Regions from separate parts of the Ureibacillus sp. GCM10028918 genome, predicted to be linked through region 1. Evidence: riboswitches for the same ligand, from Rfam matches in the RefSeq annotation. Region 1 holds a riboswitch; the other holds the start of a gene.

Region 1 (6,209 bases):
TCTAACCCGACAGTCTCAACAGCCTCCTGCACTTCTTGCGCTGTTGGATTCACGAAAACGCCTACCTTTTTTACGTGAGAGGGAACTAGCTTGGCAAGATCTCTTGCACGTTCAACAGAAACTCGACGTTTACTTGGAGCGAACATAAATCCAATCCAAGTCGCTCCAGCATCAATGGCAGCTTGAACGTGTTCCTCTTCCTTAAGCCCACAAATTTTTACCTTCACCATCTTTACTTCACGTCCTTTACAAGGGAGGGAAGGGGTACTTGCAGTGCCGATAGAGCTTGCTTTACATTTCCGCTTACCATTAAAGATTCGCCAACTAAAACACCACGGGCACCTGCTTTTGCTACTCTATCTGCATCCGCAGCATCCCAAATTCCACTTTCACTGATAAAGACGATATCTTCGTGAGCCAATATAATATCCGCTAATTTTTCAGTTTGAACAAGGTCTAAGTCAAAGGTTTTTAAATTACGATTGTTCACACCGATGATTTTAGGGTGGATGGCTAAGGCACGGTCCAATTCTTCTTCGTTGTGAACTTCAACTAAAACATCAAGTCCTAATACACTGGCATACGTATAAAAAGCTTTTAACTTTTCATCCGTTAACGCGGCAACAATTAATAAAATCACTGAAGCACCGGCAGCCTTGGCGTAGTCGATTTGTACTTCATGAACGATAAAATCCTTATTCAAAATCGCAATATCCACGCTATTTGCAATGTCAGCTAAGTCCTGAAAGGATCCTTTGAAAAATTTATCTTCAGTTAAAACCGAGATGCATGCTGCACCTGCCTGCTCATATTTCCTCGCTTGTTCTATAGGGTTTGCCCCTTCATTGATAAGTCCCTTTGAAGGGGAGGCACGTTTCATTTCCGAGATCACTTGAAGTGTATCGGCTTTTCGGAGTGTGTCATATAAGGAAAGCCGGGACTTTCGCTCCACCTCAAATGTTGGTTCGTTTGCAAGAAGAGAAGGAATGAGTGTGGCTTTATAATCCAATATCGTTTGTAAGATGGTCATCGTACTGCACGCTCCTTTAAAATGTTTTGACTATAATCCACTACAGCCTCTAACTTTGCTAAAGCTCTTCCGGATAAAATACTGTCACGTGCTAATTCAACACCGTCTACAACGGAGGTCACCTTGCCATTAGCAAACAAAGCAAGCCCGGAGTTTAGTAAAACCGCATCATAATAGGCACTTTGTTTACCATTCAGTAAATCTCTTAAAATAATGGCGTTCTCCTCAGGTACACCGCCGCGTAATGCAGAGACAGGGGCAGGGGTTAAACCTAGTGCTTTAATATCAACAGAGAAAGATTTAATTTCATCGTTTTCGAGCAGGGTAAACGTATTATCCTGATCAAGTGAAGCTTCATCCATTCCTTGGGTTCCGGAAACAACAACTGCTCGTTTGCGACCCAAAATACGAAGCACTTCTGCATAATTGCGAACAAATTCAGGACGGTTAATCCCGACAAGTTGTGTTGTTAAATTAGCTGGATTAGTTAACGGGCCCACCATATTAAAAATAGTTGGTTTTCCAATGGAACGACGAACTTCACCAATGCGTTTTAATTTCGGGTGTACGTTTGGAGCATGCAGGAAAGTAATGCCTGTTTTATTTAATAAATCAACTGAATCCTCGATTGTGAAATCGGTATGAATTCCTAAAGCTTGTAAAACATCCGAACTTCCCGAAGCACTCGAGATTTTACGGTTACCATGCTTGACGACCGAAACGCCATTGGCAGCTAACACAAAAGCAGACGTAGTACTGATATTGAAGCTTTGTAAACCGTCGCCCCCCGTCCCGCAATTATCAAGATAGCTGCCATCTGATAGGTTTAATGGAAGTGCATAGGATTTCATGACCGTTGCAAGAGCGGCAATTTCTTCTGTCGTTTCACCTTTATTGCTTAGGGCGATTAAAAGCTCGGCTATGGCTTCCTTCGGTGTATCCTCATTGAAAATTAATTCAGCGGCTCCAAGCATTTCTTCGTAGGATAAATTAGCATTTTCCTTTACCTTGATTGTGAAAGAGTGGATTGTCATTGGTTTTCATCCTCCTAAAATTGGAATTAGCAGGTTAGATTAGACAATAAAAAAACCCTCTACAAAAGGAAATTCCTTTTGTAGAGGACGATAGATACCGCGTTGCCACCTCTGTTGAAGTACTTGCATACTTCCACCTTGGCGTGTTTTCACGTTGAAGAAGTAACCTCCTAAAAGTGAAAACACTTCCTTGTAACGTAGGAAATACGTCAACTAACAAATGCTAGCTGCTCTCATAAGGCCCATTCACGATCTTGTTCGCACTAGTTTACACCAACCACTAGCTCTCTAAAACGATCAAAAACCGCTACTCTTCTTATTCATCAATTTAGTCTCTGCTATTCTCATCTAAACTCTGCTTTGCTCAAACGGTGGCTGTGCTCCCACAGCCTGCTACCGTATCCGAACAATTAGTTAAGTAGAATTGTAGAGGTAATCTTTCTTTTTGTCAATGTTTTCTGACAAATCCATTTGCTACTGTTTTAAGAAATAAAAAAACCGAGAATTCAAAAATACCCCATTATAATAGGAAATGTTCCTAAAATAGGTACCTTGTTCTCGGTTTAAGTATTAAATTAAATCTTTGAAGTTTAATCGTTTATTTAGTAGATGCATGATCGGCACACCAATTGCTAATACGACGAATTCACCGATAGCACAAGTAACCCATGTCCATAAGAATGGCAGTTCCAGGGCCAGGTTTAGTTCAAATGCGATAATGAACATCGTACAAGTGAATAAGAACGTGTTGATGATCAAACGCAGTAATGTATTTTTTACAAACTTACAAATTAAAATAAAGATTGCAAGTGTAATAATTGAGTGGCCAACCCCAAACACTAAATCGTAAACGCCTAGTGGAGAGAAAAGATTGGAAATAAATACACCAATAACAATTCCTATCATATAGCGAGGGTTAAACGCTACTAGATGATTAAACATCTCAGATACACGGAATTGAATTTCCGTAAATCCAAATGGTGCAACTAACATGGTAACAGCGATGTAAAGAGCTGCAATAATCCCTGTCGTTGCCAAAAATTTTATCTTCATTTTCATTTCTCCTTAGTTTTTTTGCGTGGGAGGTTCTCGAACCACGTGAAAAGAGCACAGAGAATTATATTATTATAATTTATTGTGTATGTCAAATTATTATTAAAAATAGCTGTAGTGTAAAAGAGTAAATATTACACGATACGATAAGTGTCGAAAAATTGTCACAGATTTTATATTTTATTAATATAGTTAATTTTGATGATAAAATGAGTACTTTAGCGATTTAAATCAACAAATTATTTTATTGGAAGAGATATTCTGGAGTTGTTAATATCAGAACATTCTAAATGTTATTGACTATTAAATAGGTTCAATGTAATATAATCGACAAACTCGAATTTTTTGAATAGTAAAATAGATTAGAATACCTATTCAATATAAGTCGTGTATTAGAGAGATGAAAATTAGGGGGAAAAAACATGCGAAATAGTACGAAAAAGCTTTCATTCTTACTATTTGGACTGGTACTTTTATTAGCTGCTTGTGGTGGTAGTGAAACATCTACGGACTCTACAGAAGATACTAGTACTGGGACAACAGAAGAAGCAAAATCATTTAAAGTAGGAATTACGCAAATCGTGGAGCATCCATCATTAGATGCGGCAACTGAAGGGTTTAAAGCGGCACTGGAAGAGGCTGGTTTAGATGTAGAATTTGTTGAAGAAAATGCTCAAAACGATCAAAGTATGAACACAACTATTGCCCAAAACTTAGTGAATGAAGGTGTTGATTTAATTTTTGCTAATTCAACTCCATCAGCACAAGCAGTTAAAGGGGCAACATCAGATATTCCAATTTTATTCACATCAGTTACAGATGCAGTAGGTGCAGAGCTAATTGACTCTATGGAAGCACCAGGTGGAAATGTTACTGGTACTGTTGATTTGCACCCAGATACAATTGCAAATACTGTAGCATTTTTAAAGGATGAATTGGGCGCGAAAAAAGTAGGGACAGTATATAACACCGGTGAGCAAAACTCTGTTGCTCAGATTGAACAAGTTAAAGGTTTATTGGAAGAAGCTGGTCTTGAGTTAGTGGAAGCATCTGTTTCTACATCAGCAGAAGTAAAACAAGCCACAGAATCATTGATTGGTAAAGTAGATTCACTTTATATCATCACGGATAACACGGTTGTATCGGCGCTGGAATCAGTAATTGAAGTAGCAAGCGCTAACCAGCTGCCTTTAATGGTAGGGGAGCTGGATTCAGTTGAACGTGGCGGATTAGGTGCTTACGGGTTTGAATATTATGATATCGGCTACGAAGCTGGTGAAATGGCAGTGAAAATTTTAAATGGAGAAGCTACTCCTTCTGAAATTCCATCTGCATATCCTGCAAACCTAAAATTACTTATTAATAAAGGTGCTGCTGATACATTAGGTCTTGAAATCAGTGAATCCTGGAACGCAGAAGTATACGAATAAACTAGAAGTTGGTTAGGAGATGATTCAATATGTTTACAGCGATGTTCGGTTCAGTTGAGCAAGGAATCATCTATGCAATTATGGCACTCGGAGTGTATCTAACATTCCGAGTGTTAGATTTTCCGGATTTAACGGTTGATGGAAGCTTTGTAACCGGGGCAGCTACTGCAGCAATGATGATTGCACTGGGCTACCACCCGATACTAGCTACATTAATGGCAATTGTTGCTGGATTTATTGCAGGATGTATGACAGGTCTATTACACACAAAAGGAAAGATAAATCCATTACTTTCAGGGATTTTAATGATGATTGCGTTGTATTCTATCAATCTTCGCATTATGGGATTATCTGCAGAAAATGCAATTGTGAAACCAAATATTCCACTGATGAATGCTGATACAATTTTTTCACAGTTTCAAAGTTTTTGGAGTAATTTAGGGGTTGATGCAGCTCTAACAAATTTTATTAAGAATACGTTAGGCATTCAAACCGCTCCATCTACTTGGGGTACCATTTTAGTAGTGTTAATCATTACACTCATCATCAAGTTTATTGCAGATTGGTTCTTAAAAACGGAAGTGGGGCTGGCGATTCGTGCAACAGGTGATAACAAGCGAATGATTCGAAGTTTCTCAGCAAACACGGATGGCTTAATTGTATTAGGGCTGGGTCTTTCAAATGCCTTGGTTGCATTTTCTGGAGCTTTAATCGCACAATACTCAAAATTTGCCGATGCAAATATGGGAATTGGGATGATTGTAATCGGTCTTGCATCGGTAATTATCGGGGAGGCCATCTTTGGAACGAAGACGATTTTCCGTACGACACTAGCAGTCGTTGCGGGGGCCATTATTTACCGAATCATTTACGCGGTTGCATTACGTATCGACTGGTTAGATACTTCAGATATGAAGTTAATTACCGCGATAATCGTTATTTTGGCATTAGTCATTCCACAAATGGTAGATAAGCGCCGCGAGAAAAAACGAAAAGAAAAAAGGCGGATTGAGCGGCTAGATCAGCAAAGAGAATTGATGCAGGGAGGGAATCACCTTGCTTAAATTAGAGGGCATCAACAAAATTTTTAATGAAGGTACTCCTGATGAAAAAATCGCATTAGATAATATTAATCTACATTTAGCACCCGGTGATTTTGTGACTATAATCGGAAGCAATGGTGCTGGAAAATCGACAATGATGAATATGATTTCTGGTGCCTTAACACCTGACTTTGGTGCCGTAACCATTGAGGGGAAAGAGGTAACAAAATTACCGGAATTTAAACGTTCTCAGTACATCGGTCGCGTGTTCCAAGATCCGATGGCAGGTACTGCACCATCAATGACGATTGAGGAGAATTTGGCCATTGCGTATTCGCGTAACGCGAAACGGTCTTTTAGAAGAGGAGTAAGCCGTAGCCGTCGCGATTTCTTTAAGTCTTCACTAGAGAAATTAGGGCTAGGTCTTGAAAACCGCTTTAATGCAAAGGTTGGTATGCTTTCCGGTGGGGAACGACAAGCGTTATCACTATTAATGGCAACATTTACAAAGCCGTCAATCTTGCTTTTGGATGAACATACAGCGGCCCTTGACCCATCCCGTGCCGAATTAATCACTCGATTGACAAAGCAACTGGTCGAAGAGGGGAACTTAACAACC
Region 2 (6,209 bases), on a different contig from region 1:
GCCGTTTCAGCAACTAAAAATGAAATTGCCGATGCTGCAACAATCATTAATGTGTCACCTAAAGAATAGGAAACTACTGCTGATAAAAATAATGCTGTAAAGATAAATAGATAGGTTCTTCCTCGACCATATTTATTTTGCACAAGATCTCGGAAAATGAAAGTAGCTCCAACAAAAAGAGTTCCCATTGGAACGATGAACATACCAAATTCTAATGGTGCAAATCGCGCTGTGACTACATTGGCAATCACAATTGATAATAAATAAAATACTATTCTCATGTGTCTCTCCTTAAATCATCTTAAAATATTTGTAGATTCATAACTATACGCCTCTTTTATTTCCCCAAACAAGCGTATGTAGTTGTGGCAAAACTTTAACATTCCTTAATTCATCATCTGCAACTACCTTGTCAATTAATGTTTCGTATTTCTCCAGTAAATGACTGATCAATTGCTTATTATTACCCTGTGCAATATCGTCATTACCTACTTGAAGGTAAAAAGGAATTGTAGGGTACCTGAGATGAATTTTCTTTGCATAATCATAATCTTCTTCATTAAAGACAACTATTTTTAGTGAAATATGCTGATTGCTGTCTCGAGTTTCAAGTTTTTCTACCATTTCAGAAAGGATTGAATAATTCGTTTCCATTCCTGAACTCGGAGGCTTTGGCGAGATTGTTAATTCATCTATCTTATATAGCCAATCTTGCCATTTGCTCCCCTGTGTCTCCACTGCGATTTTTATGTCATTTGCATTTAAAATCGAAATGAGTGATTCTAGATTTCGAAGAAGTACAGGATTTCCACCTGAAATCGTCACAAATGAAAAACCATCGCCTCCAAGACGCTTCAACTCAGCCCATATCTCTTCAGCTGTCATTTGAGCAATTAAATGCTTTCCACTACCGTCCCATGTAAATGCAGAATCGCACCATGAACAGGAGTAGTCACAACCAGCAGTCCTCACAAACATCGTCTTCTGCCCAACTACCATTCCTTCACCCTGTATAGTCGGTCCAAAAATTTCAATAACGGGAATTTTACTCAAGATTCATCCACTCCCGTCTAACTTCTGCATAGCTTGTGGGCGTTTCATATAATCGAACAAATTCTACTCTCAAATCGTTTGCTTCCTGTAGCTGAAGCAATGCTTGCGAAAGTTTTTCATAAATCCAAACTACAATATTTTCTGCAGTTGTATTCATTGAAGGCAGTGTTTCATTCAAATAACGATGGTCTAAATCTATCTCAATTTTTTGTTTCCATATTTCTTTTATATCGCTGAAATCTATTACTAAGCCACGTTCATCTGTATAGCCACTTATCCCTAATATTGCGCGATACGTATGGCCATGCAGGTTTTTACATTTACCTTCATAGTTATGTAAGTGATGTGCTGCATCAAAGGTAAATTCTTTGCTGACGAGAACACGCTTAGAATGATATTTTAATTCATTTCTCTTTATATCCTCGTCAATTCTTTGGAGCTTGTCGACAATTCGAAATTCATCCAAGTCTTAACACTCCTTTTTAAAGCTTAAATATTCATCAAGCCCTTTTTGACGCAATTTACAAGCCGGACATTCCCCACATCCGCCTGCAATCACACCGTTATAGCAAGTCAACGTTTTTTCACGAACAAATTCAAGAGCGCCTAATTTGTCTGCCAGCTCCCAAGTTTGTGCTTTGTTCAACCACATTAGCGGTGTCTCGATTACAAAGGAATCGTCCATCGATAGATTTAGCGTTACATTTAAGGATTTTATAAAAATGTCGCGACAGTCAGGATATCCACTGAAGTCTGTCTCGCATACTCCGGTAACGATGTGTTTTGCTCCCACTTGACTTGCTAATACACCTGCAAATGAAAGAAACAGCAAATTTCGGCCGGGAACAAATGTAGATGGCAGTTCTCCATCATTTCCATCTGCTACTTCAATATCATTTCTTGTTAATGCATTTGGTGCAAGTTGATTTAGAAGCGACATATCCAATATATGATGCTTCACATCTAATTCCTTAGCAATCTCTTTTGCACATTCAATTTCAAGACTATGCCGTTGACCATAATCAAAAGTCACTGCTTCTACCTCTGAAAAACGTTTCTTTGCCCAGAACAGACAAGTCGTGCTGTCCTGACCGCCGCTAAACACAACCAATGCTTTTTCTCGCTTCATGTATAAAACTCCCTTAATTGAAAAAACAGCACTCTAAGAGAAATGCTGTTTCTTCTTAGTTTTTTAAAGAGGGTAGCTAAAACCTCTTCCTTCCTATAAGAAGGATTATTCAATTATCGATTATCGATTTTTTCTGGATTTAGATCATGATTCATTAAACGGTAATTCGCCATTTCTTCATACTTTGTTCCAGGTTTTCCATAATTGCACCATGGGTCAATAGAGATTCCACCACGTGGCGTAAATTTCCCCCATACTTCAATATATCTTGGATCTAATAGTTTAATTAAATCATTCATAATGATGTTGACGCAGTCTTCATGGAAATCTCCATGGTTTCTGAAACTAAACAAATAAAGTTTCAGAGATTTGCTTTCTACAATTTTCTTATCCGGAATATATGAAATATACATTGTCGCAAAATCAGGCTGACCTGTAATCGGACAAAGACTAGTAAATTCTGGACAGTTAAACTTAACAAAATAATCACGGTTCGAATGAAGACTATCTACTGCCTCCAAAACTTCCGGTGCATAATCAGTTGCATATTGAGTATTTTGGTTTCCTAGTAGTGTTAAATCATTTAAGCCTTCTGTATTTTTTCGGCCAGACATAAAAAAAACCTCCTTGAAAATGTATCCCAACATTAATCAAGAGAGGCTTTAGCACACGCAATATAAAAAATAAGAAACAAATAAAAAAGCCACGTCCTTTTATGGACATGGCATAGTGTCATGTTTCCATAGTTTTTTATAGAGGGTATCAGCTATGAACCTCTCCCGATTCGTTCGGGCAATTAATTCTTCATCATATTAAAGAAAATTCTGGAGGAAGTCAATACATTTTTTCCATATTTCCTAGTTTAGAACAATTCCAGCATTCCTTTTTGTTTTACTCTCGTTGGAATCACTTATCATGGACTAGTCTCACCATTTTACGGCTTCTAATTCCAGTTGAAAATCAAACTCCACATTTACTGTATGACCATTCTTTCCAAAGCCGTGAAAATAGATTATACTTGACTGACTAACGTATGCCTTAGGAGGAATTTCTATGACAGAGAATAATCAAAATGAATCACCGAAGAAGAAAAGTTTGCAAGAGCTGGTAAAGCAGCAGCTTGAGAACAAAAAGAACAACGCCAATAATGGCAAGGGTAAAATAAAAGCTGACCTATCAAGCCAAAAAATGAAAAGCCAACAAACAAAGAAAGCTAGCAATACCCGCAGAAAAATGGGTGTTTAATGAACGGCCAAAATCGTAAAGATATACTACCTGGCATCACTGTAGATATCGTCTTAAAAAAAGATCAAAGAACCGGTACACTTACCAGGGGAATTGTAAAAGACATTCTGACCAAATCGCCGAATCATCCTCATGGAATTAAAGTTCGGCTTACGGATGGGCAGATTGGTCGAGTTCAGCAAATTCATTCGAAATAAAAACATGAAATAGCATTCAAGTAGTTTATTCTACTACTTGGATGCTTTACTTACTTTGAGAGGAATTATATGTATTAAACCGTTAGTTTACATAATAAAATTATTGTTACCTTAACATCTAACATATTTTCGTTTAAAACCAAGTGCCCCTCGATCAAGATCCTTTTGAATATTTGCGGATATATCCACAATGCTGCCTTTTTTGTTGTCTCGTTTTATCTCAACTGTTCCAATTGATTTTGCGATTTCAACCGCTTTTTCATGGACAGGTACAAATGAAATTGCAGCTGTATAGACAAAATTACACATCGAAGATTTTGTACGTTCAGGAGAGTTATGAATTGTTTTTTCAATTTGATCTAACATATCTGAGACTTTGCTGGGATCAAATTCATAATCTGGGCGATTCCCAAATAGCCAGCAGTAACAGCTCCAGCCTGCCGACATCCGAAGTTCTTCCCCACTTTCAATCCATTTATCTGATACCTTTTGTGCAATATCAGTTTCAGCCAATGTTACAGCAACTACATAATCTGACAGCATATAAAAATAGGCTCCATCTATCCAACGCTCAAAATCTGCTTCGGTCATAATCGTTGGATCGGCAATCATACCAGCAAAATACATCGCATCATAGTTCCCCGAGGCGTATAACTGTTCAGCTAAATCCTGATTATTTTTGTTTTTCTTTCCAAGAGGTTTCATTGCACCTGTTGCCACACCAAATACTGGTTCGTGTGCTCCATTGCTTATGTAAGTCTTTTTCGTTCTTTCTTTACCAAGGGCTTCCAGTTCCTCCATAACCGTTTCGAAATCCAATCTCTGCACTTCCTCTCTATTTGTTAGACACTAATATTTTTACACTTTAGTTAACCGCTCGGAAATTATTAAAGAAATTGCAATTTACTTGAAGTACTTGATTATAAATATCGAGCTTTAACCTCGTATAATCGTAGAAATCTGCCAAGTAACTCCGAATTTATCTTTTACTTGACCATAAGATGGGCTCCAGGAAGTTTCTTGAATAGGCATGATTTCTTCGCCACCTTCAAGTAGTTTTCCATAAACCTCTTTTGATTTTCTTATATCATTAAAGAGGATTGCAATTTCAACTTGTGAACTAGTATGGAACTGTTGGCCCGGTAATGTATCCGATAACATCAGAAAAGTATTATTAATTCTTAATTGTGCATGGAGTACACGATCTTTTGCTTCTTCGGAGAGAGGAAAATCAGGATTTTCAGGTAATTCTTCGTAAGTTTGAACTCCTAAATTTTCTGCTTCTAAAGCATTCTCATAAAATTTTAAAGCTTCTTTTCCGTTACCATTCGTTCTGATATAAGCATGTACACCTAAAATCATAAAATTCACCACTTTTCCATCTAATAAAACATTAATTTGAAATATTTCTGCACCTTACATTTAGATTATCATAAGTATCTCGCCATCTTCACTTTTTTTATTTTGTTAAAAAAAACGTATAAAAACTTCATGCCGAGCTATACTATTAAAGATTTCACTTCGACTCCAATGATTAGGAGGGTTAACCCGATGGATGGGATTCATTGTTATCATTGAAGAACATTTAACTGAAAAGCGAAAGCACGGTTTTCTTAAGGTAAATCTTAGGATTCTATGCGAAAGCGAGGCAGTGTGTCGTGGATAACATTATGTAAGTGTAATCAAAACCCGGAATTTATTCCGGGTTTTAATTTTTTTTTTTTGGGAGTTTTAGAACGACTATCATGAAAAATTATGCTTCTTCAGACTTATGCACGGCATCTCAGCATTAAGATTGCTCCTTATTATGCTTCAGCGAGAAGCACAGGGACAATTTCTTACTTCCCACAAATTAATTGTCACATTACCACTTTCTTTGTGAAAGTTCGGATACCTTCCACCTAACTTTGTCTCTTTACCGCTTGTTTTGAGTCACTTCGAAGACTATCCACCTGCGATTTGTCATATTATCGCTGCCTTTGTGACACATGAGATACCTTCTCCCTAACTTTTGTCTCAATACCGCTTGTTTTGAGTCACTTCGGAGACTATCCACCTGCGATTTGTCATATTATCGCTGTCTTTGTGACACTTGAGATACCTTCTCCCTAACTTTTGTCTTATTACCGCTTGTTTTGAGTCACTACAGAGAAAGTCAACCAGCGATTTGCCCTATTGCCCAAGATAATTCCGCTCCTACCTCATTCCTTTTTTCAACTCAGTAACATAGGGACACATTGGATGCAATGTAAATTAAAAGTACCCTTGACCACGAAAAAATTAACTCAAAGTAAGTTTCTCAACTGCTTTCAAATAACTAGTATAGCTATACTTACCAAATGAGTTTATGTTACCGTTAAAGAAATGTTTAATTATATATTCTTGAGCTTCTTCCAATGAACAGTTCCTTGCATTCATTACTAGCCTGAAATACGCTCCAAAATATTCCTTAGATAAGTTGCCCCCGTTATTTACAGTCATAATGTCAAATCACTCCCCTTTTAATTGCAACATGTTGAGGTTGTATTGTTTATTAAATTAATACTGCAAACACCCGTTTCCGGCAATTCAAGCTCTACCTTTTT

What was found. A riboswitch is a leader RNA that binds a small molecule or an ion and turns the genes downstream of it on or off. The one in region 1 is predicted to bind preQ1.
Region 2: linked by a shared signal. The riboswitch ahead of queF (preQ(1) synthase) and the one ahead of ACFQU5_RS07835 (QueT transporter family protein) in region 1 are both predicted to bind preQ1.

Annotation. Positions count from the first base shown of each region.
Region 1 covers NZ_JBHTFK010000005.1:987,758-993,966, reverse strand. The annotation lists gene ACFQU5_RS07850 (phosphoribosylanthranilate isomerase) at 1-230, opposite strand, end outside; gene trpC (indole-3-glycerol phosphate synthase TrpC) at 233-1,030, opposite strand; gene trpD (anthranilate phosphoribosyltransferase) at 1,027-2,064, opposite strand; T-box leader at 2,145-2,397, opposite strand; gene ACFQU5_RS07835 (QueT transporter family protein) at 2,635-3,117, opposite strand; PreQ1 riboswitch class I at 3,124-3,168, opposite strand; gene ACFQU5_RS07830 (ABC transporter substrate-binding protein) at 3,540-4,547, shown strand; gene ACFQU5_RS07825 (ABC transporter permease) at 4,577-5,611, shown strand; gene ACFQU5_RS07820 (ABC transporter ATP-binding protein) at 5,604-6,209, shown strand, end outside.
Region 2 covers NZ_JBHTFK010000002.1:637,175-643,383, reverse strand. The annotation lists gene ACFQU5_RS03250 (VUT family protein) at 1-281, opposite strand, end outside; gene queE (7-carboxy-7-deazaguanine synthase QueE) at 325-1,053, opposite strand; gene queD (6-carboxytetrahydropterin synthase QueD) at 1,046-1,519, opposite strand; gene queC (7-cyano-7-deazaguanine synthase QueC) at 1,523-2,182, opposite strand; gene queF (preQ(1) synthase) at 2,296-2,796, opposite strand; PreQ1 riboswitch class I at 2,919-2,965, opposite strand; gene ACFQU5_RS03225 (hypothetical protein) at 3,236-3,427, shown strand; gene ACFQU5_RS03220 (YwbE family protein) at 3,427-3,624, shown strand; gene ACFQU5_RS03215 (DNA alkylation repair protein) at 3,736-4,443, opposite strand; gene ACFQU5_RS03210 (VOC family protein) at 4,561-4,986, opposite strand; partial or broken gene ACFQU5_RS03205 (NAD(P)-binding domain-containing protein) at 6,126-6,209, opposite strand, start outside.